3 regions of the Staphylococcus pseudintermedius genome follow, and region 2 is predicted to be linked to each of the others. Evidence: riboswitches for the same ligand, from Rfam matches in the RefSeq annotation. Region 2 holds a riboswitch; each other region holds the start of a gene.
The links. A riboswitch is a leader RNA that binds a small molecule or an ion and turns the genes downstream of it on or off. The one in region 2 is predicted to bind thiamine pyrophosphate.
Positions count from the first base shown of each region.

Region 1: linked by a shared signal. The riboswitch ahead of thiC (phosphomethylpyrimidine synthase ThiC) and the one ahead of tenA (thiaminase II) in region 2 are both predicted to bind thiamine pyrophosphate.
Region 3: linked by a shared signal. The riboswitch ahead of thiO (glycine oxidase ThiO) and the one ahead of tenA (thiaminase II) in region 2 are both predicted to bind thiamine pyrophosphate.

Region 1 covers NZ_CP120150.1:260,655-269,103, reverse strand. Annotated here, with positions in the region: gene P3U61_RS01065 (HoxN/HupN/NixA family nickel/cobalt transporter) at 1-375, opposite strand, end outside; gene thiC (phosphomethylpyrimidine synthase ThiC) at 589-2,325, opposite strand; TPP riboswitch at 2,522-2,625, opposite strand; gene cls (cardiolipin synthase) at 3,094-4,584, opposite strand; gene P3U61_RS01050 (alpha/beta hydrolase) at 4,730-5,572, shown strand; gene P3U61_RS01045 (nucleoside hydrolase) at 5,768-6,715, shown strand; gene P3U61_RS01040 (IS110 family RNA-guided transposase) at 6,937-8,136, opposite strand; gene P3U61_RS01035 (glycoside hydrolase family 2 TIM barrel-domain containing protein) at 8,394-8,449, opposite strand, start outside.
Region 2 covers NZ_CP120150.1:793,633-802,081, reverse strand. Annotated here, with positions in the region: gene thiE (thiamine phosphate synthase) at 1-380, opposite strand, end outside; gene thiM (hydroxyethylthiazole kinase) at 370-1,173, opposite strand; gene thiD (bifunctional hydroxymethylpyrimidine kinase/phosphomethylpyrimidine kinase) at 1,175-1,981, opposite strand; gene tenA (thiaminase II) at 1,981-2,664, opposite strand; TPP riboswitch at 2,731-2,834, opposite strand; gene P3U61_RS03595 (single-stranded DNA-binding protein) at 3,248-3,604, opposite strand; gene P3U61_RS03590 (YwpF-like family protein) at 3,785-4,219, shown strand; gene fabZ (3-hydroxyacyl-ACP dehydratase FabZ) at 4,335-4,778, opposite strand; gene P3U61_RS03580 (DNA-directed RNA polymerase subunit beta) at 4,778-4,996, opposite strand; gene murA (UDP-N-acetylglucosamine 1-carboxyvinyltransferase) at 4,968-6,233, opposite strand; gene P3U61_RS03570 (DUF1146 family protein) at 6,344-6,574, opposite strand; gene P3U61_RS03565 (F0F1 ATP synthase subunit epsilon) at 6,967-7,371, opposite strand; gene atpD (F0F1 ATP synthase subunit beta) at 7,394-8,449, opposite strand, start outside.
Region 3 covers NZ_CP120150.1:2,505,759-2,514,207, reverse strand. Annotated here, with positions in the region: gene nfsA (oxygen-insensitive NADPH nitroreductase) at 1-280, shown strand, start outside; gene P3U61_RS11910 (hypothetical protein) at 538-1,158, shown strand; gene P3U61_RS11905 (DUF1430 domain-containing protein) at 1,185-2,504, shown strand; gene P3U61_RS11900 (YxeA family protein) at 2,508-2,837, shown strand; gene P3U61_RS11895 (ATP-binding cassette domain-containing protein) at 2,834-3,478, shown strand; gene P3U61_RS11890 (L-cystine transporter) at 3,572-4,963, opposite strand; gene thiO (glycine oxidase ThiO) at 5,038-6,144, opposite strand; TPP riboswitch at 6,235-6,337, opposite strand; gene P3U61_RS11880 (hypothetical protein) at 6,419-7,018, opposite strand; gene P3U61_RS11875 (hypothetical protein) at 7,132-7,806, opposite strand; gene P3U61_RS11870 (general stress protein) at 8,002-8,424, opposite strand.

The DNA.
Region 1 (8,449 bases), 530 kb from region 2:
ACCTGAAACAATAGTACCGATTAATCCACCTGTCGTTTGAAAGCTTTCCATATGACGTTGTGCCCAAGTCACCGCAATACCTAGAGCAGCGGCCATTAAGAAAACAACGGAGGAATGCCCTAATGAAAAGTAAAAACCTACACCCATTGGATTTTGTTTTTGTTGGAGTAATTTGCGCACGGTATTATCAATCGCCGCAATATGGTCCGCATCAAACGCATGACGCAATCCGAGTGTATAAGCAATCACCCCCATGCTCATTAATAACGGATATTGCGCGCCTCCAATCCACATTAATACAATACCGACAATATGTAATAAAATGACAATGCCGAGATAAGGATAGGCATGTTTGATATTTTTTGTGTTATTCATTTCATTTTCACCTATTTCTATTTTGAGATAATAAAATCATACAACTTTTTCCCATAATTTCAAATTTTTAGCTGTAATACATCTATAGAAAACATTTAGAGAATAATGATATTTTTTATATAACACAAAACTTGTATACCTACCAAACAAGCAAAAATAAAATGAATAGAGGCTGGGAAAACTATATTGATCCCACCCTCTTCCTTATTTCGATTAATGGTAAATCTTACTTCCTTGTGCTTTAAATTCTTCAGCCATTTCTTGCATCCCTGCTAATTTTTCTTTATGCGCATCACGGATATTGTGAGAAATACGCATTGAACAGAATTTCGGTCCACACATACTACAGAAATGCGCCACTTTAGCTGATTCTGCCGGCAATGTTTCATCATGAAAAGCACGTGCGCGTTCAGGATCAAGCGATAAGTTAAACTGATCTATCCATCTAAATTCAAAGCGGGCTTTACTAATCGCATCATCTCGATCTGTCGCACCCGGTAACCCTTTAGCGATATCAGCGGCATGTGCGGCGATTTTGTACGTCACGACGCCATCACGCACGTCCTCTTTATTCGGTAAGCCGAGATGCTCTTTAGGTGTCACATAACATAACATCGCTGTCCCATGACTCGCGATTTGAGCTGCACCAATCGCTGATGTGATGTGGTCATATGCCGGTGCAATATCGGTTGTTAGCGGTCCGAGTGTATAAAATGGCGCTTCTTTACAATAAAAGTCTGCCAACTCTTGGTTTTCTTTAATTTTATGCATCGGTACATGCCCAGGTCCTTCTATCATCACTTGGACATCGTGTTCCCAAGCAATATCGGTCAATTCACCTAACGTTTTCAGTTCAGCAATTTGACTTTCATCATTTGCATCATAAATCGAACCCGGACGTAAACCATCACCTAATGACACCGCAATATCATAACGGTTCAATATTTGACAAATTTCATCAAAATGCGTGTATAAAAAGCTTTCTTCGTGATGGGCCAAACACCATTGCGCCATAATTGAGCCACCACGAGACACGATGCCTGTTAAACGATCCACTGTTAATGGCACATAGCGTAATAAGACACCTGCATGAATCGTAAAGTAATCCACACCTTGTTCAGCTTGTTCAATTAAAGTATCTCGATATATTTCCCAGGTTAAGTCTTCCGCGATACCGTTCACTTTTTCCAACGCTTGATAAATCGGCACCGTACCAACTGGAACTGGCGAGTTACAGATTAAATACTCTCGTGTCGCATGAATGTTTTTTCCTGTCGATAAGTCCATCATCGTATCAGCCCCCCAATGAATCGCCCAGACTAACTTTTCAATTTCTGCTTCAATAGAGGACGATACAGCAGAGTTACCGATATTTGCATTAATCTTCACTTGAAAGTTTTTACCGATAATCATGGGTTCTGATTCAGGATGATTGATGTTGTTCGGAATAATCGCGCGCCCTCTCGCAATCTCATCTCTGACAAATTCTGGACTGACATTTTCACGTGCTGCAACGAACTTCATTTCTTTAGTGATGATACCTTGTTTCGCATAATACATTTGTGTCACGCGTTTCCCCTCTTGTGCACGTCTCGGTTGATATTTGAATGGATGTTCAACAATATTTTTATGCGTTGCTGAATGGTAACCATTGTCGATTGATTGCACACGACGGCCTTCATAATGTTCGACATCTTGACGGTCTTCAATCCAATTTGTGCGCAGTGCCGGAATGCCTTTCGTAACATCGACTTCATATGTGTCATCATGATAAGGCCCCGCTGTATCATAGACGATGAAAGGTTCATTTTCCGTTGTCCCTTGTTCAGTTACTGTTTCAGACAATGCGATTTGGCGAAATGGGACTTGAATATCCGCATCTTCACCTTGCTTAAAAATACGTTGACTTGCTGGAAAGTTTTTCTTTAATTCAATTTGTTCTTGTTTCATTCCATTAACCCCCTCTGACTTCACTAAGAGGCATTAACAACACTGAAAATAATAGGCAAAATAAAAACGCACTCAGAATAATTCTAAAGTGCGTACGAAAACGAACGAATCTATTAAAATGCGTCAAAAGTGAGTCCAAATCATGTATGTTGCATCACAACACGATTTCGCCTGACAAATGCGCACCAGTCAGTCATGAAGGTTTCGTTTGCTTCCCTACGCTAGTATGATCTAGATCAGGTTCAAAGGGTTGAGGCGTTCACCTCTTTCAGCGCATTAATGGCACCCCTAGCAAGTTCAATTTTTAGTTTTACAACAGTATCGTATCACTAAAAATGTAAAATGACAATTACTATCATAAAATTGATTGAATTATTTTATTTTTGTCATTTGATTATCAAATTAAGTAGAATATAGTTTTCTATATATTGCTTTTATATACTTCTTCAATATAAACAAAAAGTTGATCAATGTGTTATCTAAATAACCACCAAACGATACCTTGCATATATGAAATATACACATCCATCAAATTTGACGTAAAATATTCTGACATCCATAAAAATTCGGCTATTTGTTTCTTGGCTGTATTTAACGCATGATTGGCATCTGGGTGAGACTCCCGAGGGATCAGATGGCCCGGAAAATCCACCAACGCGTCGTCTCATGTAACTGTATAAACAAAGCGTTGGTTAGTTGAAGGGTCAGTCCCTGGGAACGCGAACCTTTGATGACAATCGTAATATCAAGTTCAAATACAAAAAAAGTTTATAAAATCGGGGACAGTAGTTTTGCGATAGACTGCTTGAATTTCACCCAATTTGAGCGGGCCGCATAACGTTCTGGTGTCAATTTTTTCGACACTTTCAAATCTTCTTTAAACGCTGCTATTAATGTTTGCGCAATCTCTTCGTTATACATAATCGCATTGACTTCAAAGTTCAGTTTAAAGCTTCGTTCGTCCATATTCGCTGAACCGACCGATGCGACTTCACCATCAATGACCATCATTTTAGAGTGAATAAAGCCGTTTTCATACGTGTACACATTGACGCCATCCTTCATCAGTTGCGCGACTGTCGTTAACGTCGCCCAGTGCACAAACGGTTGATCTGGCTTATTAGGGACGATCAGATGAATGTCAACGCCTGCTTTGGCGGCAATACGTAAGGCATTCACATAACCAATGTCTGGCACAAAATAAGGTGAATGCATGTAAATGGTGGACTTCGCATTCATAATCATTTTCAAATATGCAAATTCAAGTTGCGGCCACTCTCTGTCTGGTCCGCTTAAACCAAGTTGCAATGCGACGTTTCCATCTTTACGTGCATTTTTAGGGAAGTATCGAGATATGTATTTCAATTGTTCGTCTTCATCTACTTGTGAGTTCCAATCATGAATAAAACTCAATTGTAATGCGTCTACCCCGTCACCTTGAATGCGCAAATGTGTATCACGCCAGTAACCCATTTTCTTGTCTAAACCGAGGTATTCATCTCCAATATTAAAGCCACCGACATACCCAATATCGCCATCAATGACAACATTTTTACGGTGGTTCCGATTGTTCACACGGAAATTGATAAATGGAATGATTTTTGCATGGAAAAAGGCTTCCACTTCAACACCCGCATCAACCAAACCTTTTAATTTTGACTTTCTCAGTTGTTTAGAACCGACCGCATCATACAACAACTTCACTTCGAGGCCTTCCCGAGCTTTGTCTTTCAATATTTGAAGTATCTCAGTACCTAACCCATCCATATTTAAAATATAAAACTCCATATGAATGTATTGTTGCGCATCTTTCAAGTCTTGTTTCATTCGATTAAATAATTCATGGCCATCTGTAAAAATGGAGACATGATTGTTTTCACTTAAAAAGCTCGCTTCTCGTGTTAACATCATTTCAACCAAATCAGATTGCTTCTCTACTACAGGATTATCTGTACTAAATTGTTTATTTTTAAAGTTTTCTTTTTGGTCTTTAACACGTGTCCTTGCATCTTCTACCTCTTTACTTTCATCATAACGTGTTTGTTTCAATTTGACCGCCCGACCAAAGAAGAGATACAACAAGAAGCCAAATGTCGGCATAATAAAAAGTAACAGTAACCATGCCCATGTCGATGTCGCATCCCGCCGATCTCTTTCCATAAAAATAATGACGAACGCGAGCACAATATTCATAAGAAAAACGACGCCTAAAAAGATGCGATAAATCGTATTCACAGCAGGATCAAATATGAGTTGCATCGCGAAAACCTCCTTTACACTGATTTCAATCATATATTTTATCAATCACATTCATCAATATATCACTTTTGAATTTATCTTCATATTCTTTCACGTTATTGTTATTTTAGTATACACTGAAGTAAATCAATAAGGAGGTTTTACAATGAATTATATCAAATATATTTCTTCGCATGACGGCACGCAGCTTTATACGAAAATCAATACCGCTGACGAATTATTCTCTTTTGGAGATGAAACAATTAATGTGATTATTGTACATGGTTTAGCTGAACATCTTGATCGTTACGATGAATTAACTGATTATTTGGTCAATTATGATTACAATGTCATTCGTTACGACCAACGCGGTCATGGGCGTTCTGAAGGACCAAGAGCTTATTATGACAATCAAGACCAAATCATTGAAGATTTAACAGCCGTAGTAGACTATGTGAAAGCTCATTTTGAAGGTAAAGTGTTCTTAATCGGTCATAGTATGGGCGGTTTCGCTGTCTCTATGTTTGGTACACGTTTCCCGGGTCGTGTCGATGGCATTATTACTTCTGGTGCAGTGACACGCGACAATAACCAATTATTTGAAGAAGCATACGGTGAACGTCAAATTCCAGCCGATACGTATTTTCCAAATGACATGAGCGACGGTCTATGTTCAGATCCACGTGTCGTTGAAAATTATCAACGTGACGACCTCGTATTAAAAGAAGTGTCGATGGGCTTAACTTATGCGATTATCGATGGTGTCATTGAATTAAAATCTAGACCCAATGACTTTGTAGACGATGTACTCATTATGCACGGCACAGCAGATGGCCTCGTCAACCCCCAAGATGCTTTACAATTTTATAGTGAAATCGCGTCAGAACATAAATCATTACGCCTATACGACGGTTTAGAACATGAGCTTTTCAATGAATCACATTACAATAACGTCATTTTTGAAGATGTCGCAAGCTGGATTACAGAAATGGTCGCACGTAAAAATTAACTTTAAAGGTTATATCACTTGAAGATGGTTGACGGAGTAGCATCTAATACATCATGCCATTCTACGCAATCATCTTTTTTCTTCTTAAATTTTCGACATCTCAATTAATGTATTGACTTGCGGATGTATACGAGACATTGTACATTTTAGACAGAGCGTGTGAGACGACTCAATTTTAATTTGAAGGAGAACAACATGAAACCAGTTTATTTCAATCATGATGGTGGTGTAGATGATTTAATTTCGTTATTTTTACTTTTACATATGGATGATGTGCAACTTATCGGTGTGAGCGCTATTGGGGCAGACAGTTATGTTGAGCCTGCTGAAAGTGCTTCACGAAAAATCATTAACCGCTTCTCAAAATATCCGCTAGATGTGGCAGCGTCGGAAGAGCGAGGTAAAAATCCGTTTCCGAAAGATTGGCGTATGCATGCCTTTTTCATGGATGCACTACCAATTTTAAATGAACGTGTGCCGGTACAGTCTCGTTTGAGAGACATTCATGCTTATGAAGATATCATTGAGCGTATCGAAAATGCCCATCAACCTGTAACTTTATTATTTACAGGACCTTTAACGGACTTAGCGAAAGCGTTAGAAGTTGCGCCACACATTACGCAAAAAATCGAACGCCTCGTGTGGATGGGCGGTACATTTTTAGAACGTGGTAATGTCGAAGAACCTGAACATGATGGTACAGCGGAGTGGAATGCATTTTGGGATCCTGAAGCTGTGGAAACTGTGTTCAACAGTGACATCGCGATTGATATGGTCGCATTGGAAAGTACGAATCAAGTCCCATTAACATTAGATGTCCGTCAAATGTGGGCAGATGAACGTCATTATCCAGGCGTGGACTTTTTAGGTGTGAGTTACGCTGCAGTTCCACCACTGACACATTTCCAAACGAACTCCACTTACTTTTTATGGGATGTATTGACGACAGCTTATATCGGTAAACCTGAACTCGTTAAAAAGGAAAAAGTGAAGGCGTCTGTTGATACGAAAGGACCGAGTCAAGGCCGCACATACCTTGATGAAGTACATGGTCGTGAAATTCAAGTGATTAATCATGTCGAACGTGATGACTTTTTCCGATACATTACGGATTTAGCGAAAAAAGTCGGCACGGATTTATAAGTCACTTTTAATAAAAAGAGGCTATGGATTTCTGATATGCTCCCTCCAAAGTTTTCATTTTTTCAATGTCCACTTCGGAGTGAGCATATCAGAATGTCCCCGCCTCTTCTTCCTACGATTTGTCAAGGGTTCAATAATTAAAATTGACATTACTGAACTAGACCGTCCAATTTTTACTTTTTTGAATAAGGTGTTATGATGTATATGATTATATGGTTGCGTTAGTGTGGTGCTTTCTGATAATCATATAATTTATTATTGACTATCAAGTAGTGAATGGTCTTTAATAAGCGATTGATACTCGCTATTACGGCAGTCTTGTGGGTTTTCCCATGAGGCTGCTCTCTTAATTTATAATAATAATCCACAATATGGCTTTGATAATGATTTCTTCCCCTAATAATGTTCATAATGATTAAGTACAATAAACGTCTTGCTTTTTTATTTCCTCTTTTGTTGATCGTATCCCTACTTTTTGAAGTTCCTGATTGATACCGTTTAATATCAATACCTACAAATGCATTCAATTGTTTATTTGTTTTAAATTCTCTAATATTACCAAGTTCCCCAATAAGCAATGCAGCTGTGAGTTCTCCGATGCCAGGAATTGAAATAATGTTTTCAAACTCAGTTGTATTTTTAGCTAAGTCAATCATTTCCTGATCAAATTCTTTCATTTCTTCTATCCCAATAAGCAGTTTGTCGCATAAGTATTGGACTTTTTGTAGGAGGAAAGAAGACTTGTCCACATTCGGAAAACTATTAATCTGTATTTCAATTAATTTTTGGACATACTTGTGAGCTTTATTAACTGAAATGCCTTTATCAGTTGAATGAAGTACTTTTTCCACCAATTCATCATGAGTCAAAGTACTTACAAAATCAGGATGAGGAAATGCTTTAGCTATACTTAATGCGATTTTTGAATATCTGTTAGTAAATAGCTTTTCTAACCCTGGAAATGTTTGATGTAGTGTTTCGACTAACTCAACTTTGAGACGATTTTGGTTTATCTCCATTTCTAAGTGAAAGCGCGCACGTTCTCTCAGTTCAAAGTAAATCTCTTCAGACTGACGTTGTACCTTTGAATCTTTCATTCTAAAGGCAAGAAGTGCAAGTTTATGTGCGTCTGACTTATCTGTTTTCCATGATCTTAATGAGCTCGTTTTGAACTTGGCTTCTAGGGGATTCATTTCTAAGTAATCTATTTTGTGAATTTCACAAAAGCGTTTCATGCCTCTTGAATAAATACCTGTTGATTCAAAGAGGATAAATAGAGAATCAAGATGCTTGATGTAATTTTTAAGATAACGATAGCCATTTTGATTATTTTGAATGACCATTTCTTTAACCAAAACTTCATCCTTATAATGTGCGACCACACTTTCTGACTTACCTATATCAATACCTAAACAGTTGATAAAAATCATACCTTTCTTTATTGAATTGAGAAATCTTTAACTTTACTTAGCCTTTTTCATTTCATTTTCCTATACACGGTTTCTAGAACCCAACATACTTCAATCGAATTTCAAAAAGGGAGTAAAGCTGATCAGTTTTTTTACGGATTCAAAGATCCACGAGACTGCGCGATCTACTTCTCTCTACAACTATAAAAAATAGCTGTGAAGAAATCTATCGTCATAAATTTCTTCACAGCTAATCTTAGTATGTTTTTTTATTCTGTTATTGAAGTTTGTTCATAAAATTTGAGTTTAAAGTCAAAGTGATAAT
Region 2 (8,449 bases):
TTGGTAAGGTCAGACTGATCATATTCTTCAAAACTTCCGACGCTGAGGCCGATAATTTTATCTTCTAATAAATGTTGAAATGACTGTACTTTCGCATCTTCTTGGCCAACATGTATACCATCTGCATCAATTTCAATCGCTAAATCAACATCATCATTAACAATGAAGGGTACTTGATAATGGCGACACAAGTCTCTTAAACGAACGGCCATTGCAGTTTTCTCCTCACCTTGTAAAGATGAAGAGCCTTTTTCACGAAATTGATACATCGTAATACCCGCTTCTAACGCTTCTTTTAAAATACCATTTAGGCTACCTTGTTTGACATCTTGTGTACCTGCAATAAAATACACACGTAATTGTTTTCGATTAAATGTCATTTTCACTCACTTCTCTCTTTTTAATCTCCAATAAATAGGACTCAGCTAAAGTTTGGTTTAATGCATCGATAAAAGCGACTAAAAATGTACCCGGTAAATCTGCACCTTCACGTAATTCAGCTTGTTCTGCTGAAATGTTATAGTACGAAACGGCTTCGATGAGTTGGTCGATAGATGGTTTTGTTTCACCTAATAGAAAACTTGCCACCACCGCGCCTAATAAACAACCTGCTCCGGTAATTTTTGTCAACAATGGAGAACCATTTGATAAGATGACCACCTTACCATCGTGTACAATGACATCCTCTTTACCTGAGAGGACAATCGCGGTTTGATACTTTTCGTAAGCTTGTTGTGCAATGCTGACCACATCAATATCAGAAGCACTATCTGTTCCTTTCATCGTCGTCGCTGTATCCACTAATGTCAATATTTCAGATGCATTGCCTTTAATGACAGCCACATCAATTTCTTCTAAAAAGCGTTGACAAAAATCTTTACGGAATTGCGATGCGCCTACTGCAACAGGGTCAAAAACAATGGGTACACCCATTTGATTCGCAGACTTAGCAATGGTAAGCATGTCTTCACTATTTCTCGTGGTTAACGTACCTATATTGATTAATAAGCCTTGTGTTACCTTGAAAAAATCTACTGCTTCTTCTGGTGCTTCACTCATTGCCGGACTTGCCCCCATACTCAACAAACCATTGGCAGTAAAATTTTTGACGACATCATTTGTATAACAAACGACAAGGGGTTGTTGCTTTCTGACTGCTGCTAAATAATTCATGTTAATCCCACCCATTTAATTTTTCATATGCAAAGTGATTCACTGGACCTCGACCTTTACCAATTTCTGGTGTATGTTGAATCGCTAATGAGATGTATTTTTTTGCTTTAGCTACGGCGTCATAAACTGATTTTCCTTTAGCTAATTCGGCTGTGATGACGGCTGAAAATGTACATCCTGTGCCGTGTGTATGTTGCGTTGAAAAACGTTCACTTTTAAACTCGTAATGACCCTCTTGCGTAAATAAGTGATCGATGGCATCACCTTCTAAATGGCCACCTTTAATAATGACCCCTTTTGAACCAATATCATGAATGAAAAAGCGACCAACTTGATGAATTTTTTCCACCGAATCGATTGTAACACCAGCGATTTCTTCAGCTTCTGGAACATTAGGTGTTGCTACATCTGCATAAGGTAACAGTGTTTCTTTAAGACGATTTCGCACTTTTTGGTCCATTAAAGAATCACCACTTTTAGCAACCATAACTGGGTCAATCACATATGGAATATCCACCTTTTTCAAATTTGACGCAATCACTTCCATCATCTCTGGTGTCGGAATCATACCTGTCTTTAACGCATGTGGCATTTCATCATTAAAGACACTGGCTAATTGTTCTTCTAACCAACTTGCTTCTAAATTATGAATATGTTGTACACCCATTGAATTTTGAGCCACGATACTTGTCACTGCAGCCATACCATAGACACCACAAGAATGGAAAGATTTCAAGTCTGCCATCGCCCCTGCACCACCACTTGGATCTGTGCCTGCAATCGTTAGCGCAATTTTTGGTTTTTTCATCATTTTTCTCCTCCAAATTCCCATTTTTCAAGTTGATCGGCCATATTGAAAAAGTTTCGCTCATGAACCGTGCTTTGTAGAAAGTTTTGTCTTAATTGTTGTTGAACTTTTTCGGAACTCACTTCTGCATATGAATCAAGCCAACGATCAATATAGGACAACAACGTATCCATTTCTCTATTGTAAAAATCGAACCACCCTTTTAATGGATGATTGGCTTCAAAGTGATGATTTTCAATCGCCATTTTACCTAATCGTTGGTACACATATGGACATGGCGCCATTGCAGCAATGGTAAAAGCGACATTGTCAAAAGCATATGCGTTATAATACATATGTTTAATATAATGGTCGGCAGATGGATACCAATCCCCTCGTTGAATGATACTTTGATAATCTTCACCGACATAGTCCGCTAAAATATGATGCGCCTCTACCTCTCCAGAACTCGCAAACTGAATTTGTTCTGTTAAAAATTGAATTTCATCTTTCGTATCCACTTTAGGGATCAGCAGTGCATATATTTTAGCAAATTCATTCAAGTAACGTGAGTCTGCGCGTAAATAATGTTTAACTGATTCTGTCGCTATGTCCCCGTTAAGCATACCTTGTATAAAACCATCATGATAAATTTGTTCAATAATGGGTTGAGCTTCTTGTTTAATTTGTTCAGAAAAACGCATCTTCATTCTCCTTTAATATGAAAAAAGACTACGTTAAAAGTAGCCTTGTTCACACACTAAAGCATGCGTGTCCATGTGCTACTTCCCTACGTTGGTTTCATCCAAATCAGGTTCAGAGGGTCTGAATATCCATTCATCTCAGCCACAAATCGGCACCCCTAGTAGTCCTTCATTTTTTAGTTACCTTTAATGTATCAGAAACCTAACGCAAGTTCAATTATGTAAAAGCACTAAACAAATTGCGAAATATATGTATAATTTAACAAAACAAATGACTCTATTAGATTATTTTACATTTCTTATGAATCATTCGATAAATATTAATGAGAATAAAAGTGGTGATTGGCCACTAAATACATGCACGTATTTAATAGCCAATACACCTCATTTTAAGGTTGATAGATAGACAATTTAGGTAGCAGGTTATATACCAAATATCACTAGAGCTCAAGTCAATATGTTGAAGATAAAAGTAATGGTGTGAGATAAATCGAATTATTTCAATCGGAGTATATACTTTGAGAAGGGTTAATAAAAATAGGTGGGATGATCAAATATTGGAAAATCTTTGCTTGTTGCTTTGCTATTCATCGTTGAACTCATCTGTATTTGACTCTATCGTTACTGCACCAATTGGAGAGATTTGTGAAACGAGTAATTCTGTAGCATAACGTTTTTCATCATTATGAACATAACGTCTAGTTTGGATTTGCCCGCTTATGGCTACAGTTATCCCCTCTTGGATCGTTTCGTGAATTTGAAGAGCAATGTTACCGAACGCTTTACAATTTAAGTAATCAGTGATGGGCTTTTGTTTTTTACTTAAATACTCTCGCGTGACAGCAACGGTAAAGGTAACAAAGTAACTCTCTTCTTTTTCGTAAAAACTGGGCGGGCGGTTAATGATACCTACTGCTTGAAAATGGTTAATGTTGTTCACCTCCTGTACCCGTAATATAAACGTTTCATTGTGAAATGGCAAAATGCAAATTCATATAAAATTAAAGTATGTATCGAGGTATATTTAAGCCTTATCGAGAATTATTTTAAAAATTGCGTTATAATGAAAAGTACCATAGAAATTTCGTAAAGTTTTTTAAATGATATGGAGGTGGCTCCAATGAAGACGTTTAAAGCTGTTCGTTTTCAAATCGTTTCTGAAAATAGTAGCGTGGCTGAATATGAACTCCTAGACGGTGTAATTATTAATAAAGAGAATAGCGGTACGGGTTGGGTGTTAGAAATCGTTATTTCAGATATACATCAAGAACAGATGCAAGCGTACATGGAGGCAGAAACACTTTTAGATATTCGTGTTGTCATTACGCGACCGTCTAATGATCCTGCACTATTTGATGCAACAATCAAGCATATTACACCTTTAAATGGCAGCATTTCAGTTGTATTTGAATGTCATATTTATACATTGCGACAAGTTTATGCGGAAAATTTACTCGAGCAATTGGTCAATGAAGGCATGCAAGGTCAAGAGCTCATCACAACGTTCAATCGCATGATGAAATCTAAACCACGCCTTAAAGACGAACGACAATAAGATATGAGACTTACATACATGTACTATGTTCAAATTGAATCGTGAAAATGATTTACAAAGCAACCCATAAAAAAACACCTCATTATGAAGACGAGGTGGTTTTTTTATATTTGATTTATGCGTTTGGATCTTGTAATGCAAAAGTCAATTCACAACTACATGCAATTTGACCATCAACAGTTGCTTTTGCAGTACCTTTACCAATCGGCCCCTTGATTTTTGTAATTTCAACTTCTAACACTAAAGTATCGCCAGGCACCACTTGCTTTTTAAATCGACATTTATCAATTCCTGCAAATAAAGCGAGCTTTCCTTTGTTTTCTTCACTATTTAACATTGCTACTGCACCCGTTTGAGCCAACGCTTCAGTAATTAAAACGCCCGGCATAACCGCATAATCTGGAAAATGTCCTTGGAAAAACGGTTCATTACCAGAGACTTGTTTAATGCCTACACAACGCTGACCTGGTTCGTATTCAACCACTTTATCAATCAATAAAAATGGTTGTCTGTGCGGGATGATGTTTTTTATTTCATTATAATTAAAGATTGTTTCCATTAGTGATGTCCTCCAATTGTTTCGATGATATGTTGCCAAAACCTTAAATTAAATGTATTCAACACGTTATCATGGTTGATAATAAAGCCTGTCATTAAACCGACTACAAACATCATGATTGCGATAAAAACAAATAAAGTTAATTTAAAACTGGTTGAATCCATTAATGTTTGTAGCCCATATCTCCATTTAGTCATTAATTCTTTCAATATTGGCACCTAAAGATTTAAGCTTTCCATGAAAGTCAACATAACCACGGTCAAGGTGTTTTAACTCAGTGACAATCGTTTCACCATCAGCTACAAGTCCAGCTAAAATTAATGCTGCGGCAGCACGTAAATCGGTCGCTTTCACTTGTGCCCCTTGCAACGCACTTTTCCCTTCGATTTTAGCGCTACGACCTTCAACTGAAATTTGTGCGTTCATACGTTTGAATTCCGCCACATGCATAAAACGGTTTTCAAATACGGTTTCAGTCACCACTTTATGCCCTTCTGCTGTGAGGAGTAACGCCATCATTTGGGACTGCATATCTGTTGGGAAACCAGGATGTGGCAATGTTTTAATATCGACAGGCTGTAATTTTTTCGGTGCAGTCACTCGAATGCCCTCTTCTGTATAATCTAATTCGACACCCATTTCTTCTAATTTATATACGAGACTTGTCATGTGCTCTTTAATCGCACCTTTGACGAGCACATCACCGCGTGTAATGGCAGCTGCGATCATCAATGTACCGGCTTCAATACGGTCAGGAATGATAGCATGCTTCACCCCTTTTAATGATTCAACACCATTAATGATTACGGTATCGGTACCGGCACCTTTGATATCGCCGCCCATTTCATTGATATAGTTCGCTAAATCCACAATTTCTGGCTCTCTCGCAACATTTTCAATCACTGTACGCCCTTTTGCTAACGAAGCTGCCATCATGATGTTCTGTGTTGCACCGACACTTGGAAAGTCGAAATGAATTTCATTACCAACTAGTCCTTGAGGTGCCTCTGCGTAAATATATCCTGCTTCTTGATGAATTTCAGCACCAAGCGCTTCTAATCCTTTCAAATGTTGTTCAATCGGACGTGAACCAATCGCACATCCTCCTGGTAATGCGACTTTAGCTCGTCCTAAACGCGCCAATAACGGCCCCATAACTAAAATACTCGCTCTCATCTTACTCACATATTCATATGGCGCTTCTTCACTTAAATCTTTCGACGCATCAACAGTTACTGATTGTTGTTTTTCGTTATATTTAATTTTTGCATTTAATACGCTCAATACATTATTAATAGTTTCCACATCACTTAACGCCGGAACGTTGACAAGTTCACTTTTACCATCACTTGCTAACAAAGACGCTGTAAGAATCGGCAAAACTGCATTTTTCGCTCCTTCTACTCCGACTTCACCTTTAAGTGTATTTCCACCTTTAACAATAATTCTATCCATCTTATTAATCCTCCACTATGCTTACAGCTCTATTCTATTTTTGCTCTGAAAATAAGTCTATCTACCCATAACGTATTAACTTATTTTATACACTTTAAACATCTTAACAATTAAAATAAGTATTTAATCTGAGTTGAAAATTGTAATAAATCAATGATAAAATTACTCACACTTGTGCCAATCACTATTGCCAAAAATATCATGATGACTTGTACTTGTAATGGAAATCCCTTTTTGAAAAACTGGTCTAAACGAACGGCGTTTAATCCCCAATAGGCGACACAAATGCATAAAACATGCATTATAATATGTGCTATCGCAAATTGTCCTAAATAATCCATTAATTGATATTGCTCCTTCACATATAATCTCTTTTACTAATTTTACATGATTTAAAGCCCAAATCATACTATAAGCAACTTAAAGAAACACAATTTTTCACATTATAATGCTTAATGACAAGCAATTTACATTTTACTGGCTTTCATAGTTTTTGTATAGAATTTTTGCAAAGCATGTGCCAACTTTTCAGCATGTAAAATGTAAGCGTTATCACCTTGAGAGTCGTCTTACTATATTTACAAAGTCAGTCGATATGTCTACATCTACTCAAATGTGTCTAAGGAAATTTTACAGGTTGCTTCAATGTCGACCGTTACCTTGTCGCCTTGAATAACGCCAAAAAGCTCGGTCTGCCACGAGGGACATACCGAGCTTTTTGATGTGCATATGATTATTTATATTTCGCAACTTCGATACGATTTTCAGCGCGCTTCAATGCACGTTCAGCACGTCTTAAATCCGTATCATCACGATCGCCTTCAAGGTAGAATGTTGCACGTTGTTTCGCTGATTTCGCACGCTCTAAGTCAATATCATCTGCTGACTCTGCAGCTTGAGCTAGAATGTTCACTTTTTCGTGACGAATTTCAGCAAACCCTTCTGTTACAGCTATATAATCCGATTTGCCATCTTTAGTCACTTTCACATGACCAATACGCAATGGTGTAACCGTCGGAATGTGACCGTACATCACACCCATCTCGCCTGCTGTCGTTTGTAAGACAACAATTTCGACATTGTCTTCTTTATAAACAGAACCATTAGGAGTGACGATATCTAAGGTTAATGTGTTCATTATCCAAGCCTCCTAATTTGTATTAAACTTCTACACCCATGTCTTTAGCTTTAGCGATCACATCATCAATGCCGCCCACTAAGCGGAATGCATCTTCTGGAATGTGGTCGTATTTACCATCTAAAATGGCTTTAAAGTCTTGAACTGTTTGTTTAACTGGTACATATGAACCTTTTTGACCAGTAAATTGCTCAGCGACGTGGAAGTTTTGTGATAAGAAGAATTGAATACGACGCGCACGTTCAACTGTTTTCTTATCTTCTTCTGATAACTCATCCATACCTAAGATTGCGATAATATCTTGCAATTCTCGATATTTTTGTAACGTCGATTGAACTTGACGTGCAACATCATAATGCTCTTGTCCGACAATTGTTGGCTCTAAAGCACGTGACGTTGAAGCCAATGGATCCACCGCTGGGTAAATACCCATTTCACTTAATTTACGCTCTAAGTTTGTTGTCGCATCTAAGTGAGCAAAAGCTGTTGCTGGTGCCGGGTCAGTATAGTCATCGGCAGGTACGAATACAGCTTGGATTGACGTAACAGATCCTTTGTTTGTAGATGTAATACGTTCTTGTAGTTGACCCATTTCTGTTGCAAGTGTTGGTTGGTAACCTACTGCTGATGGCATACGACCTAATAATGCCGATACCTCAGAACCTGCTTGTGTGAAACGGAAGATGTTGTCAATGAACAATAACACGTCTTGACCTTGTTCATCACGGAAATATTCAGCCATTGTTAAACCAGAAAGTGCAACACGCATACGCGCACCTGGTGGCTCGTTCATTTGACCAAATACCATCGCAGTTTTCGCAATAACACCACTGTCTTTCATTTCATAGTACAAGTCGTTACCTTCACGTGTACGTTCACCTACACCGGCAAATACTGAAATACCACCGTGTTCTTGTGCGATGTTATTGATCAGCTCTTGGATTAATACAGTTTTACCTACACCGGCACCACCGAATAAACCGATTTTACCACCTTTAATGTATGGTGCTAATAAGTCAACAACTTTAATACCTGTTTCTAAAATTTCTACTTCTGTAGAGAGTTCATCAAATTTAGG
Region 3 (8,449 bases), 860 kb from region 2:
CGGTATGGCTATTGGAGAGCCGGCAGATGACGAAAATGGTTCACCTAAACCACGTCTCCCGTTATCACATGTCTTTCATGTGGATACGTACAATCAAGATGACGCTGAATTGTCTGAACAAATTGAAGCGTATGACCAAACGGTTTCTCAATATTATCAAGAACGTACACAAGGTAAACGTGATGAAACTTGGTCTGAACAAATTGCTGGCTTTATGAGTAGCAAGCAACGATTAGAAATGAATGATTGGTTGCAAATGTCAGGATTTAATAAGAAATAATAATAATTAAAACAGAGGTTGGGACAGGTTACTCGGCCTCTTTTTATTTTGAGTTGCAATCTCACTTCATGAAAAAGGATAATATTTGAATCTTTATATCCACTTTTCCTCACTTGTTTTATCCATGAAACTTTTTGTCGTATAGAGATGGAAATGAGTTGTTTTTTAAATTTAATTTCATTATGATAAAAGTGTAGGGCAACAATGAAGTGTTTTTATGTTGTGACTACGAGTAAGTGACTTTTTGGAGGTGAGCAATGAAGTGGATGAAACACTTATTAGATGTGGTCACGCTCACACTAATAAGCTTATTTTTAATTCTTGTACTGTACGAAGAGGATAGTGAAATACTTACTGGAAGTCGTGTGATGCTTGAAGTTGAAAGTTGGGACTACCAACATTCAAAAGCAGAAGTTTTTGAGAAGTTTGAGAAGGTTGCGAAAGACGCAGATATTGCGATTTTTAAAGTCGTTATCGAGCATAAAGAACATCAAATCGATAAAGCGATTTATGCGTTTAATGAGAAAGCCAATCATCATACGATCGCGCCGATGAATACGACATATAGTTACCATCATTTAACGCATGATCAACTGATGCAGCGAGATGTACGTGGTGATTATTTCATATTAGATAATATTGCTAATAAGGAACAATTGAAAACAGCTTTAGAAAGTGTCGGTCTAAAGGTGAGTATGGGATCTGTACAATCATGGATGATCTATGGGGATGTGCTCATTAATCGAGGCGTACTGCTTCCATTTGTGACATTACTTATTATCTATTTGTTGTACCATTTGCATTATCGGAGTCGAAATTTTAAAACGTATGCGACGATGCGTTTACATGGTTATCGCTTTTTTAATATATTTTTCTGAATATTAAAAAAACTACTATCAGATGGTTGGTATTAGCTATAAGCGTCGGACTCTTTTCGATAGGATTGTTGAAATGGCTAGGATTGGACGGTCAACTCGAATATTTTGTAAGTCGTCTCATCGTAGCGGATATTTTATTTTGGATGATTTTGTCTATCAGTTCGTTACTGTCTTGTATCTTACTTATCCGGATAGATATTCCATTGATGATAAAAGGACTCAAACCCTATCGTCTGTTACGTGCAATGAATCATATCTCCAAGTTGAGTATGTTAGTATTACTCACACTCCTCATTTTGCCGAATCTTAATCAAATGAAAAAGTTAGCACAAATTCAAGAGACAGAAGCATGGTGGGGGAAATTAGACGATTATTACACAATTGAATTAAAACCCATACACCTAAGTGAAAATGAAGAAAGAGAATTGGCGAAACGATATCATCAATTGATTGTATACAGTGAGAAATATGAACAAGCATTATTGATGAATCAAAATGTATTGTATGAACCAAGTCAAACAAATTATACGCCAGAAGAAGGAAATGTACTGTTTGTCAATCAAAACTTTGTTGATTTTTTTAAGTTTCAATTGCGAGATTTACCGAATTTAGAAGACCGACCTGGGCAAATAGAGTTGTATTTACCTCCTCAAGCTAAAAATGAAACCTCAGCTATACGTGCAGATTTTCAGGATTGGGTGAACTATCAACTTCCAAATCCAGAATCAAAGACAAAGGTGCAAGTGACGCAGTTGAAAAAGCCTTACGACATTTACGCCTTTGATGTACATACGGGATTGTCGACAACCTATATGAAGTCGCCTGCGATTTTAATGTTAAATGCCAAAGACTTAACGGATGATTTTTATTATGCCACATTATCACAAGGTGAATTGATTTTTAAAAATTATGAAAATATTGTCCGTAATATCGACCGCTTTAATTTGAAGGATGACGTGCAAGGCGTAACCAATTATAAAGACAGCGTTATGAAAAAGTATCGAGAAGCACAAACGAAATGGATGGTGTATAGCTTTTCTAGTGCAATCGCCATGGCAGTTTTGTGTATCGTGACGCTATTAGATGTATTGCATTACTTTGAGCAGCATCGTCAATGGTTACTTATGCGAAAAATGTTTGGCTTCAGACGTTGGCAAAACTATCGCAACTACATCATATTAAATGGTTTATTTACTGCTCTTATTGGCGCGTTCTTATTTGAAAAGACACAAAATGGCAATGTGCTATGGATATTTGGTGTGATTTTGCTGTTTCAAATCGTTATTCAATGGGCTTACATCCATTATTTAGAAAAACAATTCAATGCATTGATTAGGGAGGCTTAAATATTGAAGAAAAATATGCTGATTTCGATTGCAGTTATCGTAATCGCGTGTGTTCTATTTTTATCTTTTGTACGTCTGACGTATGTTGATTACTTTAATCCATTTTTAAAGAAGGAGACGTCTTATGCGGTGGTACCATTGGGAACACAAACGTATGTGGATATTCAAGCGTATGACGAATCGGGGGAACCACTCAAATATCGTTTGAATTTCGGTGGATATGATGCCCGGTCTGATCATGTAAAAGTGATTCACAAAGGTAAATACGTCTTTCAAATAGAGTATATTCATGACCTTTCAAAATGGCCTAAAGAGGTGAAGAAGAAGGAATGATTGAATTAAAAAATGTAACGATTCAAAAAGGGAAACGCACGATTTTTGACAATGTGAATTTGACATTTGAACCGGGGAAGTCTTATGCGTTGATTGGTCATAGTGGATCAGGGAACTCCACTTTACTGAACGCGATTGCAGGATTTGAAACGTTAAAAAAAGGTGAAGTGCGATTCGATCATCGTCCATTAAAGAATGATTATCGCTTTTATCGAGATGTACTCGGCTATGTTTTTCAAAACTATGGGCTCGTTGAATCTATGACGATTCATCAAAATCTCGATATGGCACTCGCTTTCAAGAAAGTATCCAAATCAGAACGCCAACAATTGAAAACGCAATGTTTACAAAAGGTTGGGATTGATATGAATCATAAGCGTAAAGTCGCGACATTAAGTGGAGGCGAACAGCAGCGTGTCGCCCTTGCCCGTTTGATATTGAAACAACCAAGACTCATTTTAGCGGATGAGCCCACGGGTTCTTTAGATGAAGGAAATGGGCAAAAAGTGATGGAACTGTTATTTGATATGGTCGACGATACGCGCACACTCATTATCGCGACGCATGATTTAACGCTCGCGCAACAATGTGACGAAATCATTCAAGTCGATTTACTTAAAAAAGAGGCGCAAAACGTATAAAGACATCCATCAAATAATAAGAAAACGGCAAACCTCATGGAAGGATACCCCCTTTAATGACGTTTGCCGTTTTTTGTATTGACATACAATCGCTTAATGTTGTGCTGTTAATTCGTCCATATGATTGGAATTGAAAACATCTTCATCGAGTTGTTTTGTCAGTTTAGCAGTGCCTGTACCCGCTAAGATAGAGTCATTCACGTTAAGTGCTGTACGACCCATATCAATCAATGGTTCGACTGAAATGAGGACACCCGCAAGACCGACCGGCAAGTTCAATGCAGATAAAACCAGGATTGAAGCGAATGTTGCACCGCCCCCTACACCTGCTACACCGAATGAACTTAACACGACAACGATGATGACTGTCACGATAAATTGTAGATTCACTTCAACACCCGCGACAGGTGCGACCATAATCGCGAGCATGGCAGGGTAGATTCCCGCACAGCCATTTTGTCCGATAGATAGTCCAAATGAGCCCGAGAAGTTTGCGATAGCTTGAGGCACACCTAGACGATTCGTTTGCGCTTGTACGTTGAGTGGCAATGTACCGGCACTTGAGCGTGAAGTGAATGCGAATAAAATCACTTCGGCTGTTTTCTTCACATACTGTACTGGATTGACACCAATAACGGCCAAAATGATTAAGTGAATGATGTACATTGTAATGAGTGCTGCATAGGACGCAATCACGAACTTACCGAGAGTCCATATCGCAGCAAAATCACTCGTCGCAATCGTGTTAATCATAATCGCTAAAATCCCATAAGGCGTTAGGCGTAAAACAAATGTTACGATAGCCATGACAAGTGCGTAAATGGCATCAATACCGCGTTTTAAAGTTTGACCATTTTCAGGTTGTTTATGTGCGACACGTAAAAATGCAAAGCCTACAAATGCGGCAAAGATCACGACTGCAATAGTAGAAGTTGCACGTGCACCAGTGAAATCTAAAAATGGATTTGACGGTAACAATTCTAAAATTTGTGTTGGTAATGTTGTCGCAGTCAGCCCTTTTGCTTTATCAGCAATTTCGGCGCTACGAGCGTTTTCTGCCTGCCCTAAGTCAATACTTGAAGCATCTAAATTGAATGCGAGTGCATAGATAATACCGATCATCGCTGCAATTGTTACGGTACCAATCAAAAACATGAAGATGAAGCTGCCGACTTTAGCAAACTTTTCTCCAATTTCAATTTTCGTAAATGCCGCGACGATAGAAACAAAAATAAGTGGAATGACAATCATTTGTAGCAATGCAATATACCCATTCCCAATTAAGCCGACCCAATCCGTTGTTTGAGATGTGACTGTGCCTTCAACACCATAAACAAGGTGGAGTAGGAGGCCTAATACGATACCTAAACCAAGTGCAAAGAACACGCGTTTAGGGAATTTGACATGTTTTTTCGCCATCACCCACAGGCTTAATAAGGCGAGAAGAAAAATAATTAAATTAATAATCACTAAAAAAATAGACATAAATACGCTTCCTTTTTAATTCCGACTTCTATAATAGGATAATAGTAAGGAAACATAAAATCAAGATATATTTTTTATATTTGTTTTATTTTAGGTCTAAATGGAGCAAGCTGATGTCGGGCTTCGCTATCTTCATCAACGAGTTGCGCCATCAGTTGACCAGCAATGGGTGACAGTAAAATTCCGTTACGATAATGCCCTGTCGTCACGAAAAGTTGAGGTGCAATTTCGCCCATAATAGGGATTTCATCTTCCGTAATAGGGCGAATCCCTGTCCAAGTTTTAATGACATGGTGTGATCGTAATGCAGGAATCATGTTCACACTTTCGTGATCAAGCCAAGCAAGGTTGTCGTCATTGTTTTCAGTGTCCCAACAATCATAATCGGATGTTGCACCAATTAAGAAGCGATTCGGCAATTTTGGGACGATGTAACAACCGTTCATATTAAAAATCGTTTCTTTTAAACCGGCGTAATCAGACGCAATCAATTTAACGTCACCTTTAACAGGATGTGTCGGTAATTCGAAACCTAACTGTTGAAGTAATGCGCCACTCCATGCACCAGCTGCAATAATGAGTTCGTCAGCCTCAAATGTGCCTTTTGACGTCTCAACACGGTAACAGTAATGGAGGCGCTGTAATGAGTAAACCTCCGTATGCGTCATTAATTCGATATGGGAACGTTGCATGGCCGAAGCAATAAGCGCCTGTGTATAAAGGTTTGCATTAATTTGGCCGTCGTCTTGAATTTTGAACGCGGCACTTTGTGATGGATCGAGATGGGGAAACCGTTGCGTTAATTGTTCCGTCGACAGTTGAGTGACAGTGTGATCGTGATGGTGTAAAAATTCATACTGTTGATGGACGGCTTGGACATCTTGAGGTTGAGAAGCGACTTTGATGAGTCCGTGCTGTTGATATTCGATATGAACCCCCGTTTCGCGCTCCAAGGCTTGGGCTAATTCAGGCATCATCGCACGACTTTTCATTGCAAGTCGATAAAGTGGGGTATCTTCAAAAAATTCATTTTGTGCACCTAACATACCACCCGCAGCATAAGACGCGTTCATTCGTGGGGTGGAGCGATCAATGATACGGATATGACGATGTTTGGAATTGAGTTGGCGTGCAATAGATAATCCCATAACACCTGCACCAATAATCAGCGTTTGTTTCATAAAAAAAGACCTCCTGCATAAAAGGATGCAAGAGGAAAGCATATATGATTAGAATAATGTGACTACTCGCCATTTATCTTGAGACGATTTCGTCATCATATTGCGCTTCCCTTCGTTGGTTCTAACCACGTCAGGTTCAAAGAGTTAAGATACCATCTTTCTCAGCTCACCTCGAGCACCCCTAGCTTATGTTTTTTTTATTAATGATTCATTAGTATTACTCAAACGGACGTTAAATCCAAATTTTACATTTTTAGCTTGTTATCAATGTTGCTTAACCACCAAATAAACGTTGGAAGAAACCTTTTTTCTCGTTGCGGTGAATCGTTTCCGCAAGCTCTTGATGTTCTTTCGTTTGGGTTTCAATGGTTTCTTGCGTTTTTGACAGTTGCTCTGTTTGTTGTTGTTGTGCAGTAGTTAAAGCTTCAAGAGACTTGTTGCTCGTCTCCAACTGTGTATGTAACTGTTGATGTAATGCTTTAAGCTCTTCTTGTTGTTGATGCACTTGTGAGACCATTTGACCTAACATTTGACGTTCTTCACGCATTTGATTAATTTCGTGGCGCAACTCTTGAATCAATTGTGGCACTTGTTGGTCAGCAGGTAGTTGTTGATCGTTTTCCTTAACGATGACCTGTAAAAAGTCTTTTTCTTTTTCGAGCGCTTCGAAAGCAAGATCGTAACTATTCGTTTGTGCGACACGTTCAGCAATTTCTTGGAAGAGTTCGATATCTTCTTCTTTAAAGTCTGTCGCTTCACGTCCACGATATTCAGTCTTGTTTAAATGATAGCCGCGTTCTTCAAGATGTTGGACAATTTTACGGACTTGTTTTTCACTAAGCTCAGATCGTTGAGCAAATTCTTTTGTTAGCATATGCCATTAGGTCCTTTCTCTCATGTTTTTAGACTGTCGGTAGTGTGCGTTCAGTGAACCGTCAGTCTTACCTCTCTATCATTGTAACGGCTTTAACGGTTGATTTCAAGGGCCTAGGCATAAGGTTCTTTACGCAAATCCATTTTAACGAGTAAGGGATAAATCACATGTCTTGGAATACGGTTCGCAAAAACATATTTAATGATATAGGCAGATTTAATACTCGTGCCGTAAATATCTTTCGTTAGAGGAATATTCGCTTTAATATACAACTCCATCGGTACCGGCTTTCCATTGCGATTTAGTGAAGGTTGTAAATAAGTAATATCACTTTGTTTTTCATAACCGTGTTGCACTAAAAAGCGACGACGGAATGCAATTTTATCAGCTGTCTCAGTATCCACGTCGGGTGATTCAAATGTCGACTCAAACATGAAGAAATTCACATCTCGGCCGTGGAGTTGATTAGAAATTTGATTCACATCTTTTTCTATTTGTTCAAGTGTCGCTTTAAGGTACTGTTCACAATTGTCACCGTGCTCACTCACGAGATAGACTAAAAAGCCTACATTTGTTGTCGCTTCATAATGCGCTGTCGCAAAACTGACAACTTCATCGTTTTCGATACCTACGAGAAATACGAAATCGTATTGTGTTTTTTCAGTTTTTAAGGATTGTTCAAATACAGACTCGTCTTCTGTTACGAGGGGGTCTAGTTTATCCATGTAAAACGCTAATGCCGGGACATACCATGGATCTTGGGTTGATTGAATATGTACAAAATGCATGTCACTTCACCTCTCTTAATGGCTTTAGTATAGCATATATATAGAGAGAAATAGCACAATTAATAGGGGAGACAAAACTCAATTTCCAGAAATAAATACTTCACCCAAGACTTAATCCTTTCGATACAATGAGGTGTACGAAAGTTAAATTAAATCTTGGATGAAGTTGTAAGAGCTATCGATAAGCGTGAATGATTACTCAATATCGCCTTGATGTTCAGATGGGGCATGTTTATCTTGCAGTTTTTGGTTCGCAACATTATGGTTTTCGTATTCCTCTTGACCATATTTCAGTTCTTGAACCATCACCACAATTTTGTCATTTAAAATGTCTTGTTTCAGATCTTCTTTTTGTTCGTCAGAGAAACCAAATTTTGTTAACGCAGCTTCTTCACCATCTTCACCAATGAAAAAGCGCATGAATTTCTCACTAATCGTACCCGTTGTTGTTTTATGTTGAATTTGAGAATCGTGAAAGCGATCTGTGTTAAGTTTATCTTTGCTTAATACAACGATTTGATTTTCTTTAACGCCTTCTTTTAGTAATTGATCTACATATTGAACTGCTTCATCTTCAGTTCGTTTCACTTCGCATTTTGAGATGTTATAAAGTGTCATGCTATGAACCTCCCGCTCATGTTTT